One region of the Roseburia intestinalis L1-82 genome, then DNA from elsewhere that is predicted to be linked to it. Evidence: predicted binding sites of a transcription regulator. Region 1 holds the regulator's gene; each other region holds the start of a gene.
The links. Region 1 encodes HrcA, which represses chaperone genes, less so after heat shock. Its sites were predicted from a motif close to TGTTAGCACTCNNNNNNNNNGAGTGCTAACA; they were not measured.

Region 1 (6,924 bases):
TCCATTTCTTTTTCATGCTTTTTCATCACACCCACATATAAAAACTCCACAACAAGTCCGGAAATCATACCAATGATGACCTTAGCTGCAAGGATCTTAACGATCACGACAGGTGCAACCGCCTCTGAGATCATGATCGGAAGCATCTCATCGGAGGTCGATAAGAAAATCGCAAGCAGTGTTCCGACTGTGATCACATGTCCCGCATAGAGGCTTGACGCCGCTGCAGAAAAGCCACACTGTGGGATCACTCCAAGCAATGCACCCCAAACAGGGCCGCTTTTTCCAGCGCTCCTGATACGGTTCTTTGCCTTTCCTCCAGTCTTATGCTCTAACTCTTCCATCAAAAGGTATGTGATAAACAAAAACGGAAGTAATTTTACACTATCTAATAAAGTATCTAAAATAATATCTAACATATTGCGCCCCATTTCCTACATGACATGTATGTCGATTTCTTACATTTGCGACCAATTCGTATTTGCAATCAGTTTGTATTTGCAACTTGTTTGCATTTTTATTATACGCAGAAATATTAGAATGTCAAGCTTTTCCCGAAAGAGATTTTGATTCATAGGATGTAATTTCCTATGAATCAAAAAAATAGAGGCAAGCTCCATGCTCTGCCCCTGTTTTTCATCCATATTAATAAATTTTAGATATCATCTAAAGATTCTTTTATCTTATCCATGAATCCTTTTTTCTTTTTCGGCTTTTCTGCTGTACCAGTGCCCTCTGCTGACTTCTTTAATGTATTACCGGTAACTTCATCAAACTTACGCAATGCCTCTTTTGCTTCTGCATTTAAGGAAGCCGGAACCTGAACCACCAATGTAACATAATGGTCACCACGCACTGCTTTGTTTCGCAGAGACGGTACGCCTTTTCCCTTCAGGCGGATTCTTGTGTCTGTCTGTGTTCCTGCTTTTACCTCGTATAAGACGTCTCCATCCACGGTGTTGATACGCACCTCACCGCCTAATGCCGCCTGAGCAAAGGAAATCGGCACGGTAGAATAAATGTTCATATCCTGACGCTGGAAGATCGGATGACGTGATACAACTACCTCTACTAGCAGATCCCCACGCGGTCCGCCGTTGATACCCGGTTCCCCTTTTTCACGGATCCTTACACTCTGTCCATTGTCAATTCCCGCAGGGATCGATACCTGGATTTTCTTTTTATTTGAGATATATCCGGTTCCACGGCAATCCGGACATTTATCCTTGATCATCTTTCCGGAACCACCGCAGTCCGGACAGGTCTGTACATTCTGTACGGTTCCAAAGAAGGACTGCTGGGTAAATACGACTTTACCTTTACCACCACATTTCGGACAGGTCTCTGGTGTGGTTCCCGGTTTTGCACCGGTACCATGACACTTCTGGCACTCATCCTTTAAGACCATCTCGATCTCTTTCTCACAGCCAAATACAGCTTCCTCAAATGTAATACGGACACTGGTGCGCAGATTCTGTCCTTTCATCGGACCATCGTTGCCACGTCTTCTGGATCCGCCGCCAAAGAAATCTCCAAAAATATCTCCAAAGATATCTCCCATATCCATACCGGAGAAATCAAATCCGCCTGCTCCGCCGGCACCACCATCAAATGCTGCATGACCAAACTGATCGTACTGTTTTCTCTTTTCTGCATCACTGAGCACAGCATATGCTTCCTGTGCTTCCTTGAACTTTGCCTCCGCTTCCTTATCTCCAGGGTTCATATCCGGGTGATACTTTTTGGCAAGCACACGGAACGCTTTTTTGATCTCAGCATCTGTTGCCGTTTTACTCACGCCTAAGACTTCATAATAATCTCTCTTATCTGCCATAACGTTTTCCTCTCTCAAACTGCATACAGGGTTTCCGGGAAAACCCCCGGAAACCCCGTTGTATTTTTACTATTTTGCGATGATTAAACTTCCTTGAAGTCTGCGTCTACGACATCATCATCTGCGGAAGATGCACCTGCCTGTGCGTTGCCGCCCATACCGCTCATATCAGGACCTGCACCAGCTGCTCCCTGCGCTGCCTGAGTCTGCTCATACATCTTTGCAAATACCTTCTGCGCACTCTCTGTCAGTTTTTCCTGCAGGGATTTCAGTTCTGTTACATCAGCGTCTGTCATCTCTTCTGCATTCTGGTGTGCGTCTAAGAATGCTTTTACTGCGTTCATATCAGTCTCTACTGCTGATTTATCAGCCGGATCAAGGTTTGCTCCAACCTGATCTAATGCCTGCTGTGTCTGGAATACGAAGGAATCAGCATCATTTCTTGCATCGATTGCCTCTTTTCTCTTCTTATCCTGTGCTTCGAACTCAGCAGCTTCTTTGACAGCCTTATCGATCTCATCATCAGACATATTAGAACCTGCTGTGATTGTGATGTGCTGTTCTTTTCCAGTTCCTAAATCTTTTGCAGATACATTTACGATACCGTTTGCATCGATATCAAATGTAACTTCGATCTGCGGAACACCACGACGTGCTGGCGGGATACCATCGAGACGGAACTGTCCAAGGGATTTGTTATCTCTTGCAAACTGTCTCTCACCCTGTACAACGTTGATATCTACTGCTGTCTGGTTATCTGCTGCCGTTGAGAAGATCTGGCTCTTCTTGGTAGGAATCGTTGTATTTCTCTCGATCAGTCTTGTTGCGATACCACCCATTGTCTCGATGGAAAGTGAAAGTGGTGTTACATCCAGAAGTAAGATCTCACCTGCACCTGCATCTCCTGCAAGTTTACCACCCTGGATAGATGCACCGATGGCAACACACTCATCCGGGTTCAATGTCTTACTTGGCTCTTTGCCTGTCAACTGTTTTACTTTATCCTGAACAGCCGGGATACGTGTAGAACCACCAACTAATAATACCTGACCAAGATCAGCATTGGTAAGTCCTGCATCTCTCATGGCGTTCTGAACCGGAATAGCTGTTTTTTCAACGAGATCATGTGTCAGTTCGTCGAATTTTGCTCTGGTTAAGTTCATATCAAAGTGTTTCGGTCCCTCAGCAGTTGCTGTGATGAACGGAAGGTTGATATTTGTGGTTGTTGCGGAAGAAAGTTCTTTCTTTGCTTTCTCAGCTGCTTCTTTTAATCTCTGAAGAGCCATCTTATCAGTAGAAAGATCTACACCTTCTGCTTTCTTGAACTCATCGATCATCCACTGTGTAATTCTGTTATCGAAATCATCACCACCAAGATGTGTATCACCATTTGTAGATAATACCTCGATGACACCGTCACCGATCTCAATGATGGAAACATCAAATGTACCACCACCAAGGTCATATACCATGATCTTCTGCTCTTTCTCGTTGTCAAGACCATAAGCTAAAGCTGCTGCTGTCGGCTCGTTGATGATACGTTTTACATCAAGGCCTGCGATTTTACCTGCATCTTTGGTTGCCTGACGCTGTGCATCGTTGAAGTAAGCCGGAACTGTAATAACAGCCTCTGTTACTTTCTCTCCTAAGTATCCTTCTGCATCTGCTTTTAACTTCTGTAAGATCATTGCAGAAATCTGCTGTGGAGAATACTGTTTGTCATCGATTGCTACTTTATAATCAGTACCCATATGTCTCTTGATAGAAGATATGGTTTTTTCTGCGTTTGTAACAGCCTGACGTTTTGCAGGCTCACCAACTAATCTCTCACCTGTTTTTGTAAATGCAACGATAGATGGTGTTGTTCTTGCACCTTCCTGATTTGCGATAACGGTAGGTTTTCCACCTTCCATAACAGCTACACAGCTGTTTGTCGTACCTAAGTCAATACCAATGATTTTACTCATAATGATTTCCTCCTCATCTAATATCTATGGAATAATTAGTTTGCTACTTTTACCATACTGTGTCTTACCACAGTATCTCTGTACATATATCCCTTCTGGAGTTCTTCTGCTACTACATTCTCTCCTAAGGTTTCATCCTCCACATGCATGACTGCATTGTGGAAATTCGGATCAAATTCAGCACCGACCGCCTCGATCGGTTTTACGCCTGCTTCCTCTAATACGGTAAGCATCTGGCGGTAGATCTTATCCATTCCGACAACAAAAGCATCTTCTTTGTTATCTTCCGGAACTGCTGCAAGACCACGCTCAAAGTTATCAATGACCGGCAGGATCTTTTCTACGATTGTTTTTGCTCCCATATCGTACATCTGTGATTTTTCTTTCTCTGTACGCTTACGGAAGTTATCAAACTCTGCCATCTGTCTTTTTACCTTATCGGTAAGCTCCTCGATCTGCTCATCCTTTTTGTCTTTCTTCTTTTTGAAAAAAGATTTCTTTTTATCAGGATCTTCGGAATCCGCTTCGGAAGCTTCTGCATCAGCGTTCTCTGCTGTTTCGGCTGTTTCTTCCGTGGATGTCACGTTTTCATCCTCTTTGGTCTCGGAAGCATTTTCCTCTGTGGAAGATTCCATTGCTTCATCTAATACCTTTTCATCCATCTCTGACATCTATGAACCACCTTTCTATGTCTGTTCCTTATCCTTGTTTAAAATTCCGTCTAAAGAATTCTTCAAGGTTTTCAGGTTATCCATTACTTTCTCATAATCCATTCGTTTCGGTCCGACAATTCCTATCGTTCCCCGAACACCTTCGCCCAATTCGTATGTTGCTGTCACAACACTGCAGTCCTTCATGGTCTGTATCGGGCTTTCATTTCCTATATAAACCTGAATTCCTGTATTATCATCATCTAACAGGTTTTCAGTTACAAGGCTTGCTAACTGCTGTTTCTCCTCAAATGTGGAGATCAGCTCACTTGCTTTCTCCGAGTCACTTAACTCCGGATATTTAAAGAAATTGGTTGCTCCACTTGTATAAATGCGGATATCTTCATCCTGTCCCATCGTCTCTGCCACGGTGTCAAGCACATCACTGATGATATCACTGTGGATGCCCGCCTGCTCTTTTAACTTTGCGATGGTTCCAAGGTTGATCTCCTGTAATGCAAGACCGTTTAAGTTGGCATTTAACAGGAAATTCAGTTTTAACATTGTCTCATTGTCGATCGGTTCACTGACCGGAATAATTTTATTCTTGACCAGATTGCCTTCGGTAACAATCGTTGCTAAAATCTGTTCTTCATTCATATTCGATAACTGGATGAACTTTACTTTATTCTTATGAAACGTCGGTGCTGTAACCATCGTCGCATAATTGGTATTGTTCGCCAGTATCTTTGCCACCTGCTGCAGCACCTGTTCCATCTTCTCCGTGTGTTCGATGACGAAACTCTTCATCTCATTCACTTCACGGTCTTTCTCTTCCATCAGATGATCCACATAAAAGCGGTATCCTTTGTCGGAAGGGATCCTGCCGGCTGAAGTATGCGGCTGTAAAATGTATCCAAGTTCTTCCAGATCTGCCATCTCATTACGGATCGTCGCAGAGCTCAGATTCAAATCGGTATACTTGGATATTGTTCGTGATCCAACCGGTTCGCCTGTCTCTAAATAGTTGCGGATGATTGCATCAAGAATTTTCGTTTTTCGTTCGTCTAATTCGAATTCCTCGTCCATTCTCTTCTCCATCTCCATACTCTGTAACTTTCTGTAAGAATCCGGCATCTGCCTCTGATCTCAGTTACCTTTTTATCTGTTAGCACTCATTATTGTGGAGTGCTAACATCTATGTACTTAAAATAGCACCATCATATTCTTTTGTCAACACTAATTTTTATAATTTCTGTTGTTTTATATTTTTTTTATAATTTTCCTGTTTAGACCTTTTTCTTCTTATATATATGAGGATCAGACCAATCAGAACACTAACTGTAACAACCACCATATAACGTACCAGATGGTTCCCTGCATCCAGTCCCATGCATTCCATGATCTTTTTGTACCAGAAATATACCAGCATGTGCAAAAGGAAAATTTCCGTTGAGAGTTCACGCATTGTTTTCGCAGCCGCTCCCATTCTCTCCCCCACTGGGACAAAGGCTGCAGCCAGGAAAAGATTTGCAGTGACAAGCGGTGTCATAAGATACATATCATGCGACGACTCGCCGATCTTCTGCGTGATGATCCATTCCTCCAGCATCATCAGCACGAGGAAAAATACCGTGTACCATCCATACGCACTTTTTCGGATCCGGTCTGCCTTCACACGAAAGAGATAGCCCATGGTCACAAACGGGAATCCGAAAAAGAATCCGTTTCTTGCCGTAGCAAATACAGAAAGATACCATTGGATCTCATTCGCAGCCGGTAAAACGGTATCGAATACATGACGGTAAGTATTGTGGAAAACTCCAGTCAGATACAACAGCACAGCCGCTGCCACGATTCCTTTCACATTCCACCGAAAACGTGTTACCAACAGATACAAAAACAGCACCGCTGCAACAGTCGCAAGCAGATACCAGAGCTGTATGTAAGATCCTATCAGAAAAAATCTTCTTGCAAGTTCTAATATGTTTCCGGCAGCACTTCTTTTTTTCTCCCAGAAGCGGTCAATGATCGGTATCAGATATAACAGACTCCACCATACATACATCTTTATAATATGGAAAAGATATTTTTTTACCCTGTCTTTGTCTGTTATTTTTTCTCCGATAAAATAGCCGGTGCACACAAAAAAGAACGGAACTGCCATACGGCAGATCACCTGCTGAAATTCGTGTGAAAATACCGGTGCGATTTCCTCAAACGGAGGAATATGAATGGCAGCAACCAAAAATGCTGCCACAAATTTTGAGAAATCAAGTGCTCTGTATTCCTTTTTTTCCGATAGATATATCGTAGACATCCCAGATCCTTTCCTTATTCTGCTCTATTCCATTTCTTTTTGTTTTTTCCTTCCGTTCCGATACCTGAAAATAACGATCCCGATCACCGACAGGATTCCAAGTCCGCTCAAACCAGCACCTGTTTTTAAATACGGCGTACAGTAATAAAATTC
Region 2 (6,924 bases), 2.2 Mb from region 1:
ATTTTACATATTTTTTTCCTGAAATAATTTCCCAGCGGATATAATCGTCCTCAGCATCTATTGGAGTTACTTTCGCTCTGATTTCAAACTCCTTTCCCTGAGAAACCTTTTTTGCCGACTGCGCTATGGAAACCTTCTTCGGTTTCCAGTTATAATCTGCCTGTGCTGAAATGTTTCCCGTACCAATTACCGCCATCACAACCAAAAGTACAATTAAAACCTGTTTTGCTGCTCTCTTCATAAACAAATCCTCCTTTTTTCATGAGAGTTTCTCATTTCTAATTGTTTTGCTTTGTACTTTGATTATATCATGCATTTATTAGAACATTATTAATACGACAAATTTTTTATAATCATTATTGATTTCCATATGTCTGCTTTTATCAAAGCGGCAGTTTTACCTGAAAAACACTCCCACTGCCTGCCTCACTTTTCACTTGGATTTTTCCTCTGTAAAACTTCACAATTTCATAAACCATGGCAAGCCCAAGTCCACTTCCCTCGCCTCCTCGCGATACATCAGTCTGATAAAACCGCCGGAAGATCTTTTCCTGCTCTTCTTCTGCAATTCCTATCCCATCATCCGTTACAGACAAAACAAGTTCCGTTTCTTCTTTCTTTAATTTCACAAAGATATGCCCATTCTCTTTCCCATAACGATAGGCATTGCTGACAAGATTAACGAGAATTCTTGATAAAAGTTCACGATTTCCATAAAACACTGCCTGCTCCGTCTCATAATCAAGCATAATTTCCTTTTCTCTTATCAGCTTCATATCAGAGCAAATAGATGCCACCAGTTCTTCCATATCAACAGTTTCCTCTGCATATTTTCCTGATTTCATTTCCAGTCTGGCAAAGTCCAGCATATGATCAATAAGTTTTGTCATTTTCCGCGCCTGACGCCTGATTACCCGCAAGGCATCTTCATATTCCCCTACGCTTCTTTCTTTTTCAAGTGTATACTCACACTGTGCTGAAATGACAGCCATCGGTGTTCTTAGTTCATGTGAAACGTCAGATGTAAATTGTTGTTCCTTTTCAAATGTACTTTCCAGTCGTTCAAACATCTCATTAAATATATCCGCAAGCTGGTGCAGTTCATCATTCCCTTTTCCAAGATTGATCCTGCATTTCAAATCATTTTCTTCTCCAATCTTTCTTGCAGTCCCAGCTATTTTCTGAATTGGATTTAATGTACGTCCAGCAATAAAATATCCTCCCGCAGATGCTATTACGACCAGAACCGGCAGAAGAACCAGTGCAATCCGCATAATCCCAAAGCTCTGACGCTCTCCCTGTTCCTCTGATACCACTCCACGAAGCCATAATCCGTTAAGTCCTTCTGCTGTGAGTTTCCGGTCAAAAATATAATACCCCGTTCCATCCTTCATTACTTTTTGAATCTCGGAATCCACAAATTCCAGATCTGCCACTTTTGCAGCTATTGGATTTTCTCCATAAATAAGCCTTGACTTTTCATCATACAATCCTGTATAGACTTCATTTACCTTGCTCAGAAAATCGTCGTCAATTTCCAGATACCCTTTCCGGTAATCAATCAAATAATCAATATCCGCATCTGTACGGATTTCATCCATCCCAGAAAAATATTCAATCTCATCCACATTATTTTCCACTGTCTCCACCAGACTATCCTGTATTGTTTTTATCAAAATCTGACGGCTGACGACAAAAATCATCAGATATGCAAATAGTACTATTACCACCAATGCTGCAGTAAACCAGATTGTTATTTTCAGACGGATTGAGAATCTCCCCATATCTTAAATTTCCTCTCTCATTATAAATCCTCTTCCACGGACTGTATGAATCAACTTTTTGTCATATCCACCATCAATTTTTTTTCGAAGATAGCTGATATAAACATCCACTACATTCGTGCCCCCTTCGTAATCAAAATTCCAGACATGATCCTCTATCATCTCACGAGACAGCACACGCCCCTGATTGTACATGAAATATTCCAGCATGGCATACTCTTTAGCCGATAATGTGATCTCTTTTCCCCCCCGCATTACCCTGTGGGAAGTGCAATCCAAAGAAAGATCCGCAATATGCAAAACATTGTCAGTAACTCCGAAAGATCCCCTCATCATTGCGCGCAGACGTGCTGACAACTCTTCAAACGAAAATGGCTTCACAAGATAATCATTTGCCCCACTGTCTAATCCCTTTACTCTGTCCGAAACAGCATCCTTTGCTGTCAGAAATAGCACCGGTGTTGTCTTTCCCATTCCCCTCAGCGCACGCAGCACTGTAAATCCATCTGCTTTTGGCATCATAATATCAAGAATCACTGCATCATACTCCGTACAGGAAAGGATATCTATTGCTGTCCTGCCATCAAAACAATGATCCACACTGTAACCATCCTCAGTCAGTTTTTGAACAATAATGGCATTTAAATCCTGTTCATCTTCCGCCAAAAAAATTCTCATGTTTATTTCCTTCTCCTTTGTTTTTTACCGCGTCATTATAATCCCCTTTAAATCCAATTGTTATATAATGAAAGTAACGAAACCAACATTTATAACATTCACGAAAGAAGATATTTCTTGCAGATACTATACAACATTCATTTCTCATATACAACCTGTAAAAATCTTCTTACGCACAAAAATGCCCCCGAAGAGCTTTCGCTCTCCGGGGGCATCCTCTCATCTGTTATCCCTCAATGGATATGTATCGTTTTTCCGGAACTTTCTTTGCTTCTTCCTTCGGGACATCCAGTGTTAAAATACCATTTTCGTATTTTGCGTGGATATCGTTTTCGGTAACACTCTCGCCTACATAGAAGGTACGGCTCATACTTCCGGCGTAACGTTCACGTCTGATGTATTTGTCTTTCTTATCCTTCTCTTCCTTGTCGAGACCCTTCTCAGCGCTGATGGTAAGGTAACCATCGTTTAACTCAAGCTGGATCTCGTCTTTCTTAAATCCTGGAAGATCAACGGCTACTTCGTAACCTTTCTCGGTCTCCTTTACATCTGTCTTCATCATGTTCTTTGCATGTTTACCATACAATGTTTTATCAACATCCGGAATCTCTGGGAATGAGAAATCCATCCAGTCATCAAATAAGTTTTCTCCAAAAATGCTAGGCAGTAACATAAGTCATCTCTCCTTTTTCTACCGGTCCACTTTCTGTGGAACCTCCCATGTTTTTTACCTTTGTTTTGGAACCTCAGACGAAGGAACTCTGGGGAATCATCTTCTCTTTTTGTTCCCTCTTCCTTTGTTCTGACTATGTTATACCACCACTTATTAGCGCTGTCAAGAGGTGAGTGCTAATTTTCTGTGAACTTTTTGTGAAATCATATTTTAGCTGATATTTTTATCAAAAAAGTCCATTATATCTCGCTTTTCAAACGTTATTCCGTTGTTTCCGAATCCCCAAAATCCAGTATCTAAGCACCGGGATCCGACGTATCACTTCATATAATAAGATTGAAACCACAAATCCACCCACCAATTCAATACCATAGACTACAGTCAATGGCAGCTCCTTTCCAGCCAGAAGATAATTGATCACTAAAAGTACCGGGATATGTAATACATAGATACCGAAACAGCATTTTCCCATATAATTCGTAAAATTATTGGAAAAATCAAGCCATTTTGGACCTGCACCAAGCACGAGCAAAACCATAAAAAATGCATACAGGTTTAAATCCCATCTTGACAGTACATCTTTGTCCGTATATGCCATTCCATAACATCTTACGATATAAAATATGCCGCTTACAGCTGCACAAATGCCCAATAGGAGCACTGCATTTTTTATTTTTTCCATGACACTTTCATTCGAAAACAGGTAATATCCGGCTAAAAATGCCGGAATATAAATGCCGTTCCGGTAGGACGTGATAAGCAGCGTTGCATTTTCCTGCAATTTTCCGGATCAGAAGCAGAAATAGTGCTGCCACAAACAATACATGGCAAAACCACAGTGCCCCGATACCACAGCATAAGATGATAATGACTCTCACAAAAGCCGGTACACTCTCCGGCATATTGCCACGCGCAGTGTGAAGATAGATCACATATCCACCGAGCCAGCCAAATGCCAGAACACCAAGTGTCGACGGCGCCAGAATCTTATCCACCCTCTCTTTCAAAAACTGTCTTTCTGTCCTCTTTTCCAGTGCATATCTTGCACTGATTCCGGCGACTACAAACAGCAGTAACATAAACCACGGGTATACAAAATACTGGTAAATCCCCGCAAATGTAACTGCTCCTTCATACGGTTTTAAACCGGCAAACATCGCCTCGGTTCCAATATTATTGTAATAAAAATAAACATGAAAGATCACAACAAAAAAATCGTCAGAAACCGGATATTATCCAGATAATGTTTTCTCATAAAAATCTCCATTTCCTCCTGCAGTGTTTTCCTCACTTTTTTGTGTCTTAGTTCTTATCCTTTTGATTTGCCATTTTTAATGCCTGCTGCACGAAATCTATCATATCATCTGCTTTGACCAGGGCAATCCCCTGTGCTTCATCACCTAACACCATGATCGTATCTCCCGCTTTGATCTGAAAAACTTCTCTCGCCTTCTTTGGCAGAACGATCTGTCCTCTCGCTCCGACTGTAACCGTTCCAAACATATGCTTCCCTTTTGGCGGAAGTGGAAGACTTTTATTTTTTTCCTCATAATGCAGCATATCCTCCAACGCCACACCAAATGCTTCTGCCATCCTGTCACAGGCGATCACATCCGGAATACTCTCCCCAGATTCCCATTTTGAGACCGTCTGTCTGCTCGTTTCCGTCAGTTCCGCTAACTGCTCCTGTGACATTCCTGCCCGTTTTCTAAGTAACTGTATATTATCTGAAAGCATGTTTTTCCTCCCATCTCCTCTCGTGTTCTCATACATTTCATACTTTTCATACTTTATTGTAAACATACGAAACATCATTTTCCAGCAAAAGATATAACAAAAAGAGACCACATATGTTATTTTTTTTAACATGGGTGATCTCCTGAAACATGTTTTGTTTTTCCTCTGCTTCACTATACAATACCGTTGTAAAAACCAATGTCCAAAGTAGGAAAAATTTGAGTAAATTCCGACACTTATTTTATGCAGTTCTATCTTTATGAGATTTCATCAACATCATAATACTTAAAATCCCGGAAGCAGGCACTTCCTCCTGTTTCCTCTGCCGCATAGCAGAACAGACCAAACCGGCAACCAGTAAAATGATCCAGTTTGAAGTACAGCTTATGCACGTTTCCGATGGGTAGCCAGTCTCCCTTATTTACCCGGTAATAGCAGCGTGCTTCATCCTTCATGTTACAGAAATCTGCTTCAAGACGAAAATCCATCTGATGTGATTCAACAACAGTTCCTTCCGTCATATCCAATATACCATCTTCTTTTTTATCCAGCATAAGGACTTCATATTTTCCATGATGTTTTGTAATGCCAACTGCAGCATAACAGCTCTGCAACGCACACAAACCTGCGACATCGCCCTCTTTCAATGCAGAAGCATCAACAGTAACCTCAGCTGCGCAGGACGGATAACTCATCCTTTGCGTAAGCGTATTTACTGCCTGTGTAAGCTCTGTACAAACTTCCCGTGTTGTAATTGTATAGGTTCCCTGCAATGCATCCAGATGATAGTACCGTGGATCTGGATCATGATTAAACTGCCAGCGCGGAAGCAGCCCATTACAGAAATCATCACTTCCCACTAATGGCTGATAAATATATCCTGGTCTGGTACTGTGAACCTCTATTTCTTCCGGCACATGTCCGTTCTGTCCAAAAAACGGAAAATGATCCTTCCAGGTAACCGGAAGCAGAATAGGAATCCGTCCAACTGCTCCGGAATCCTGAAACAGCATTGCATACCACTTTCCATCCGGCGTATCCACTATTCCTCCCTGTGCCACGCCCTGCCCACAATATCCACGATCATCACAAAGTACATCTCCACCCGTGAATTCTCCTTCCAGAGAATCACTGTAAAAGCATGCTTCCGTCCGCATCCAGCGGTCTCTCAGGGAATGAACCAGAAAAATATAATAATAGCCGTTTATTTTTTGAATATGAGAACCCTCATAGCCTAGCTCCGGGTTCTTATGATCACTGACTAAAAGACGATGTAATCCGTCCTTCTTTGGTGCAGTCAAATCTTCATTCAATTCTGTAATCCAGATTTCATCATTTCCATATACAATATAGTTTCTGCCATCCTCATCAAATAATAAAGAGCCGTCATGATAAAAGCCTTCTATCAGCTGCTTTTTCCATGGACCATCTATTTTTTCCGAAGTATACAAATAAGTCTTACGGGTATCATTTGCCACAAAGCAGATATAAAATCGGCCTTCATGATAGCGCAGGGAAGCTGCCCACATGCCCTGTCCGTAAATATTCTGACCGCTTTTCAGTTGCTGCGCATCCGTATGATCCAACGTCTCATAGACATAAGTCACATGCTCCCAGTGCACCAGATCAAAAGACTGCAGAATCTCACAGCCCGGCATAAAGTGCATGGTTGTGGATACCATATAATAGGTGTCTTCTACGCGGATCACGTCCAGATCTGGATAATCCAATCTTGTTATAGGATTTACATTCATTGTTTATTCCTTTCTGTTTTATCTCCATATTCTTTCTTTGTTCTATTCTATTTTTACTATTTTATCTTTGTTTCTTATCCGTCTGCCTTTTCAACTCTTCTCTGCCCCATTTCACTATTGTTAATATCACAATCTCACAGTAAAATATAATAATCGAAAACGATCCTGCACCATGTTATTCATCAGAAATTTCCGGTTTGCACAGATTTACCGGGAATAAACAGAAGGAGACCAGCATGAAGGAAATATAACATTTAATTCTGCAATACAAGGATTTATCTGCGCCGTTTCAGTCCGT
Region 3 (6,924 bases), 1.9 Mb from region 1:
CTTAGTATGTTCTCTTATAAAATTGCTTCAGAAAAAAATTGTATCTAACAGACAGCATACTTTGCTCATGATGTTTCTTTGTATATTGACGCTTGGTGTGATCCGGGGAGAGACAGTAACGGCAAAAACAGTTACAGAACAGGAAGATTACAGTAGTTATCTTCAGACTGTTTATGGCAGGGAAAATGGAATACCGGGTGGATGTGCCAATGATATTGTGCAGACGAAGGATGGCGTTTTATGGATCGGAACATATGGCGGGCTGTACCGGTATAATGGCACAAAATTTCAATGGATCAATGAATATGAATCGATAAAAACCGTGAACTGCCTGTATACGGATGAGGAAGGCAGACTGTGGGTTGGAACGAATGACAGCGGACTTTCCATCTTTATCAATGATACGGTTGTAAATGTTATTACTGAAAAACAGGGACTTGCATCGGATTCGGTGCGCTGTATTACACAGTGCGCAGATGGAAATTATTATGTTGGAACAGCCGGGGCACTTTCCATTGTCACATTAGCAGGTGGGTTAAATGTGAAAAAGACAATGGAAGATATTGTGTATGTAAAAAGTATGGATGCAGATGCAAATGGAACAGTTGCAGCGGTAACCGATGATGGAAAACTGTATTTTATCAGGCAGGGAAAGATCACGGATGTTGTGGAGCCATCCGAGGGAGATGATTTTTCCTGCTGTAAGTTTGATGAAAACGGGCTTTTGTATGCCGGAACTTCACAGAATGAGATACTTTGCTATGGCTGTGATACGGGAGAGTGGAAATACAGGGAAACGAAAGGCTGTGAAGAATTATCCAATATAAAGTCACTGTATTTTTTAGATGACGGAGCCATGTTTGTCTGTGCCGATAACGGAGTGGGATATTTTGTAGAACAGACAGATTTTAAAATGATAAATACAGATACATTCAACAGTTCGATTGATCATATGCTGATGGATTATCAGGGAAATCTCTGGTTTACATCGTCAAGGCTTGGCGTTCTTCGTTTATGTAAGTCGGTATTTACATCATTGCAGACAGGAGCTATCCAGGAAAATCAGGTTGTCAATTCAGTTACGAAATGGCAGAACAGGTTTTATATAGGAACGGACAGCGGATTAGAGGTAATGGATGAAGAGACCGGAGAAGAATATACGGATGATGTTACGGAAACCTTAGCTGGCACAAGAATACGATGTATTCGGACAGACAGCTGTGGAAACTTGTGGATCTGCACAACGGGAAAGGGCATTTATGAGATTACAGCAAAAGGAGAGACTTTTGTCTATGATAATGCCAGTGGGGCAAATGGTAATAAATACCGTACCGTCGAAGAACTAAAAAACGGGACGATACTTGCGGCAGGAGATGCGGGACTTACATTTATCCGGGATGGGGAGATTACAAAAGTGACCGGTGAAACAGATGGACTTACGGTACCGAAGATTCTTTGTGTATTAGAACAGGAAGATGGAACCATATTTGCCGGCACGGATGGAAATGGAATCGCGGTGATAAAAAATGGAAAAGTGGAAGATGTTTACAACAAAGAGGATGGATTAAGCTCAGAGGTGATCCTCCGTATGGTGAAAAATGAGGATGGAGGTGTATTTATTGTAACAAGTAATGGAATCTGTTACATGGATACGGAAGGAAAAATCAGGAGTCTTGATAAATTTCCTTATTATAATAATTATGATATTGTGGAGGGAATCGACCATACTTTGTTTATATCAGGGTCAGCGGGGATCTATGTTGTGGATAAAGAGGATCTTTTGTCCGGGAGGAAATTAGAGTATAAACTGTTAAACAGTGATGCCGGGCTTAACCGGGCGCTGACACCAAATGCATGGAATTATGTAGATGAGAATATGAATTTCTATTTTTCCACAGATACGGGCGTGATTTGTATGGATCTTAAAAATTATGAGGTTTCCGTCCGTTCCTACCGTATGCAGATGAAATCCGTAAAAATAGATGATGTATCGCATTTTGTCAGACGTGGAGAGGTGATCTATCTGGAAAGGGGAGCAGAAAAGCTTGAGATATTTCCGGAAATTATCAATTATTCCGTGAATATCCCTTATGTAAGTGTTTACTTAGAGGGGTATGACAGTGAGCCGCAGGTGGTGTCCCAAAGTGAGATGTCCAGTGTGATTTATACAAATCTTCCGGTAGGAACCTATAAGTTTCATATTGCGGTGCTGGATCATAAGGGACAGAATCCGGTAGTGGAAAGTGTGTATACCATTGAAAAAAAGGCAGAGATCTACGATCACTGGTGGTTTGTGGTTTATATAGTGGCAGTGTTTACGTTAGCAGTAGCTTATCTGACCTGGATGATTTTTCATACACAGGTGCAGAGAGTGATCAATCTTCAGAAAAAGGAGATTGAACTGGTAAAAAAGCAGCTGGAAATGGGGAATGAGACGGTACTTACGATTGCTAAGACGGTAGACGCTAAAGATGTAAGGACGAGTCAGCATTCTGAGCGTGTGGCAGAATATTCCGTACTGATCGCAAAAGAACTTGGGTTTGATGAGAAAAGCTGTGAGGATCTGAAAAAGGCAGCACTTTTACATGATATCGGAAAGATCGGTATTCCCGACCGGATTTTAAATAAGCCGGAGAAATTAACAGACGAGGAATATGGAATTATGAAATCGCATGTGACGAAAGGTGCGGAGATCTTAAAAAGTTTCACGATCGTAGACCATGTGGAAGAAGGTGCCTTATATCATCATGAAAGATACGATGGAAAAGGATATGTGCACGGGTTAAAAGGAGAAGAAATCCCGATCAATGCCAGAATTATCGGAATTGCAGATACATTTGATGCAATGACGGCGAATCGCGTTTACCGGAAACAGTTGGATATGGCCTATGTGATACAGGAACTGAAAAATGGAAGGGGAACGCAGTTTGATCCAGGACTTGTCGATGTTATGTTAGGACTGATTGACAATGGAAAGATTGACATATGCAGTCTGTACAAAGAACATGCACATGCAGATCATAGTAGGGAAAAAGAGGAGGAGTAAGGTGAAAAAAGTATATCTTGTGACATTGTGCACCTGTCTGGTTGTGATTGCTCTTGTGTCGGCATCTGTATACTTTCTGAGAGACGAAGAAAAAGAGATCACTGTTGGTTTTGTGTATGTTGGAGATGCGAGTACCGCATATACCAGCAATTTTATTGATGCGCAGGAGGCAATCAAGACAAAATACGGGGATCAGGTAAAAGCCATTGCACTCAATAATGTTGCGGAGGGAACGGAAAGGGAGTACTTACAGCAGCTTGTGGATGCCGGGTGTGACCTGATTTTTACGACCAGTTATAATTATGGAACCGTTACGAAGGAGTTTGCAGAAAAATATCCCGGGATCGAGTTTTGTATGGCAACATGTGCGAATGCAAATGAAGAACCTGTTTTAAAAAATTATCATACATTTATGGGGAAAATTTATCAGGGAAGATATACGGCGGGAGTGGCAGCCGGGATGAAAATGAAAGAACTGATAAAAGAAGGCGTGATCACAGAGCAGCAGGCAAAGATCGGATATGTTGCAGCCTATCCTTATGCGGAGGTGATCTCCGGATATACGGCATTTTTGCTCGGAGTGAGATCAGTCGTACCGGATGCGGTGATGACAGTGCGTTATACCAATAAATGGAATGATTATCGGACGGAAAAAAAGTATGCCAAAGACCTGATCGATGAGGGCTGTGTGATCATATCACAGCATTCGGATACCGCAGGCCCGGCTACCGCGTGTGAGGAAACTGCTGCGGGGACCCCGGTTTATCTGGTAAGTTATAATCAGAGTATGGAAGATGTGGCGCCGACCACTTATCTCACCGGGTGCAAGATCAACTGGGAACCCTATATGATGGGAGCTGTGGATGCAGTTTTAAACGACCGTGTGATTGAGAAAAGTATCAAAGGAACTGTCAATGGAAATGATATTGGTGCCGGTTTTGAAGAAGACTGGGTGCAGATGTTAGAGTTAAATGAAATTACGGCTGCGGATGGCACAGTGGAAAAAATGCAGAAAGTGATCCGGCAGTTTGAGCAGGGGAAACTGGATGTGTTCCGGGGAGATTATGTCGGGGCAGATCCGGATGACCCGGACGATACTTATGATCTGAATCAGGGATATACGGAGAATGAGTTTGCGTCTGCACCTTCGTTTCATTATGTGCTGAAAGATGTGATCCGGATAGAAGAATAGGGGATTGTGAGGGAAAAAGTCCTGCGGATGCAGAGCATATCGTATTCGCAGGACAGTTTATATTTTTTTTATAAAATAATTAGCACTCACCTCTTGACAGTGCTAACAAACGGGTGTATAACACAAATTGTAAACGGAAAAAGATATAAATAAGAGGGAAAACTCATGATGGTCCGCCATCATTTGATATAGATGTCCAGTTTGGACCACAATTGAATAAGAGGGAGGAAGAATATATGAACATTCAGAAATTTACACAGAAGTCCGTAGAAGCGATCAATGATTGTGAAAAACTTGCATATGAATATGGCAATCAGGAAATCGAGCAGGAACATCTGCTTGTTGCATTGCTGCAGCAGGAAGACGGACTGATTTTAAAACTGATAGAAAAAATGGAAATCCAGAAAGAGCATTTTCTGGATAACGCAAAGAAACATCTCGCAGCAAGGGTAAAGGTATCCGGCGGTCAGGTCTATGTCGGACAGGACTTAAATAAAGTGCTGATCCATGCAGAGGACGAGGCAAAGCAGATGGGAGACGAATATGTTTCCGTGGAGCATCTTTTTCTTGCATTGTTAAAATACCCGAACAAGGCGATGAAGGAGATCTTTAAAGAGTATGGGATCACGAGAGACCGGTTTTTACAGGCACTCTCAACCGTGCGCGGCAACCAGCGTGTTGTTTCGGACAATCCGGAAGCTACTTATGATACTCTTGAAAAATACGGTTACGATATGGTAGCGCGTGCAAAAGAGCAGAAACTTGATCCGGTCATCGGGCGTGATGATGAGATCCGTAACGTGGTTCGCATCCTTTCCCGTAAGACGAAAAATAACCCGGTACTGATCGGTGAGCCTGGTGTAGGTAAGACCGCAGTCGTAGAGGGGCTTGCACAGCGTATCGTAAAAGGGGATGTGCCGGAAGGCTTAAAAGACAAAAAGTTATTTGCACTGGATATGGGTGCCCTGGTAGCAGGTGCGAAGTATCGTGGTGAATTTGAGGAGCGTTTGAAAGCGGTTCTTGATGATATCAAAAATTCTGACGGACAGATCATCCTGTTTATCGATGAGCTGCACACGATCGTCGGAGCCGGAAAAACGGACGGCGCAATGGATGCCGGACAGCTGTTAAAACCTATGCTTGCGCGTGGTGAACTGCATTGTATCGGTGCAACGACACTCGATGAGTACCGTGAATATATTGAAAAAGATGCAGCGTTAGAGCGAAGATTCCAGCCGGTTATGGTGGATGAGCCGACGGTTGAGGATACGATCTCCATTCTGCGTGGTTTAAAGGAGCGCTACGAAGTGTTCCACGGTGTAAAGATCACAGACTCTGCGTTAGTATCGGCAGCAGTGCTCTCAAACCGTTATATTTCCGACCGTTTCCTGCCGGATAAAGCGATCGACCTTGTGGATGAGGCATGTGCCCTGATCAAGACAGAACTTGATTCCATGCCGACAGAACTCGATGAATTAAACCGTCGTGTCATGCAGCTTGAGATTGAGGAAACCGCATTAAAGAAAGAAACAGACAGGTTAAGCCAGGAGCGTCTCGCTGACCTGCAGAAAGAATTGGCAGAACTGCGCGATACGTTTAATACGAAAAAAGCGCAGTGGGAAAATGAAAAGAAATCGGTAGAAAAAGTCCAGAAACTGCGTGAGGAGATCGAGACAGTCAAAAATGAGATCAAGACCGCACAGCAGAATTATGATCTGGAAAAAGCAGCAGAATTGCAGTATGGCAAATTGCCGCAGTTAGAAAAACAGTTGGAAGCCGAAGAAGAGGAAGTAAAGAACCGTGATCTTTCCCTGGTACATGAAAATGTCAGCGAGGAGGAGATTGCACGTATTATTTCCCGCTGGACCGGTATCCCGGTTGCAAAACTGACGGAGAGTGAGAGAAACAAGACACTTCATCTCGATGAGGAACTACACAAACGTGTCATCGGACAGGACGAGGGTGTCACAAAGGTTACAGAAGCGATCATCCGTTCCAAAGCAGGTATCAAAGATCCGACAAAGCCGATCGGTTCGTTCCTGTTCTTAGGACCTACCGGTGTTGGTAAGACGGAGCTCGCAAAGGCACTTGCGGCAAGCCTGTTTGATGACGAGTCTAACATGGTGCGTCTTGATATGAGTGAGTATATGGAGAAATATTCCGTCTCCCGTTTAATCGGAGCACCTCCAGGATATGTCGGATACGATGAGGGCGGTCAGCTCACCGAGGCAGTCCGCAGAAAACCATATTCCGTTGTACTGTTTGATGAGGTGGAAAAAGCACATCCGGATGTATTCAATGTGCTGTTACAGGTACTTGATGATGGACGTATCACCGATTCGCAGGGCAGGACTGTGGACTTTAAAAACACGATCATTATTATGACGTCAAACCTTGGTTCGGCGCATCTGCTCGAAGGAATTGATGATAACGGAGATATCAATCCGGAGTGTGAAGAGGCAGTCATGAATGAACTGAGAGGACACTTCCGTCCGGAATTTTTGAACCGTCTCGATGAGATCATCATGTTCAAGCCACTCACAAAAGGCAATATCGGCAACATCATCAACCTTCTGATCACAGATCTCAACAAACGTCTTTCTGACCGTGAGATCACAGTGGAGCTGACAGATGCGGCAAAGCAGTATATCGTGGACAACGGATACGATCCGGTTTATGGTGCAAG

Region 2: the regulator HrcA is predicted to act here: its motif matches at 3,287-3,317, upstream of RIL182_RS04410 (Hsp20/alpha crystallin family protein).
Region 3: the regulator HrcA is predicted to act here: its motif matches at 4,316-4,346, upstream of clpB (ATP-dependent chaperone ClpB).

What each region holds. Positions count from the first base shown of each region.
Region 1 covers NZ_LR027880.1:3,098,238-3,105,161, forward strand. The annotation lists gene RIL182_RS14645 (putative manganese transporter) at 1-419, opposite strand, end outside; gene dnaJ (molecular chaperone DnaJ) at 656-1,834, opposite strand; gene dnaK (molecular chaperone DnaK) at 1,918-3,801, opposite strand; gene grpE (nucleotide exchange factor GrpE) at 3,837-4,472, opposite strand; gene hrcA (heat-inducible transcriptional repressor HrcA) at 4,488-5,588, opposite strand; gene RIL182_RS14675 (acyltransferase) at 5,698-6,771, opposite strand; gene RIL182_RS14680 (YfhO family protein) at 6,796-6,924, opposite strand, start outside.
Region 2 covers NZ_LR027880.1:920,381-927,304, reverse strand. The annotation lists gene RIL182_RS04425 (hypothetical protein) at 1-241, opposite strand, end outside; gene RIL182_RS04420 (sensor histidine kinase) at 384-1,784, opposite strand; gene RIL182_RS04415 (response regulator transcription factor) at 1,788-2,462, opposite strand; gene RIL182_RS04410 (Hsp20/alpha crystallin family protein) at 2,689-3,135, opposite strand; gene RIL182_RS21930 (acyltransferase family protein) at 3,389-3,916, opposite strand; gene RIL182_RS21925 (acyltransferase family protein) at 3,825-4,340, opposite strand; gene RIL182_RS04395 (helix-turn-helix domain-containing protein) at 4,438-4,872, opposite strand; gene RIL182_RS04390 (glycoside hydrolase family 43 protein) at 5,130-6,626, opposite strand; gene RIL182_RS04385 (sensor domain-containing diguanylate cyclase) at 6,902-6,924, opposite strand, start outside.
Region 3 covers NZ_LR027880.1:1,185,674-1,192,597, forward strand. The annotation lists gene RIL182_RS05610 (HD domain-containing phosphohydrolase) at 1-3,046, shown strand, start outside; gene RIL182_RS05615 (BMP family ABC transporter substrate-binding protein) at 3,048-4,238, shown strand; gene clpB (ATP-dependent chaperone ClpB) at 4,475-6,924, shown strand, end outside.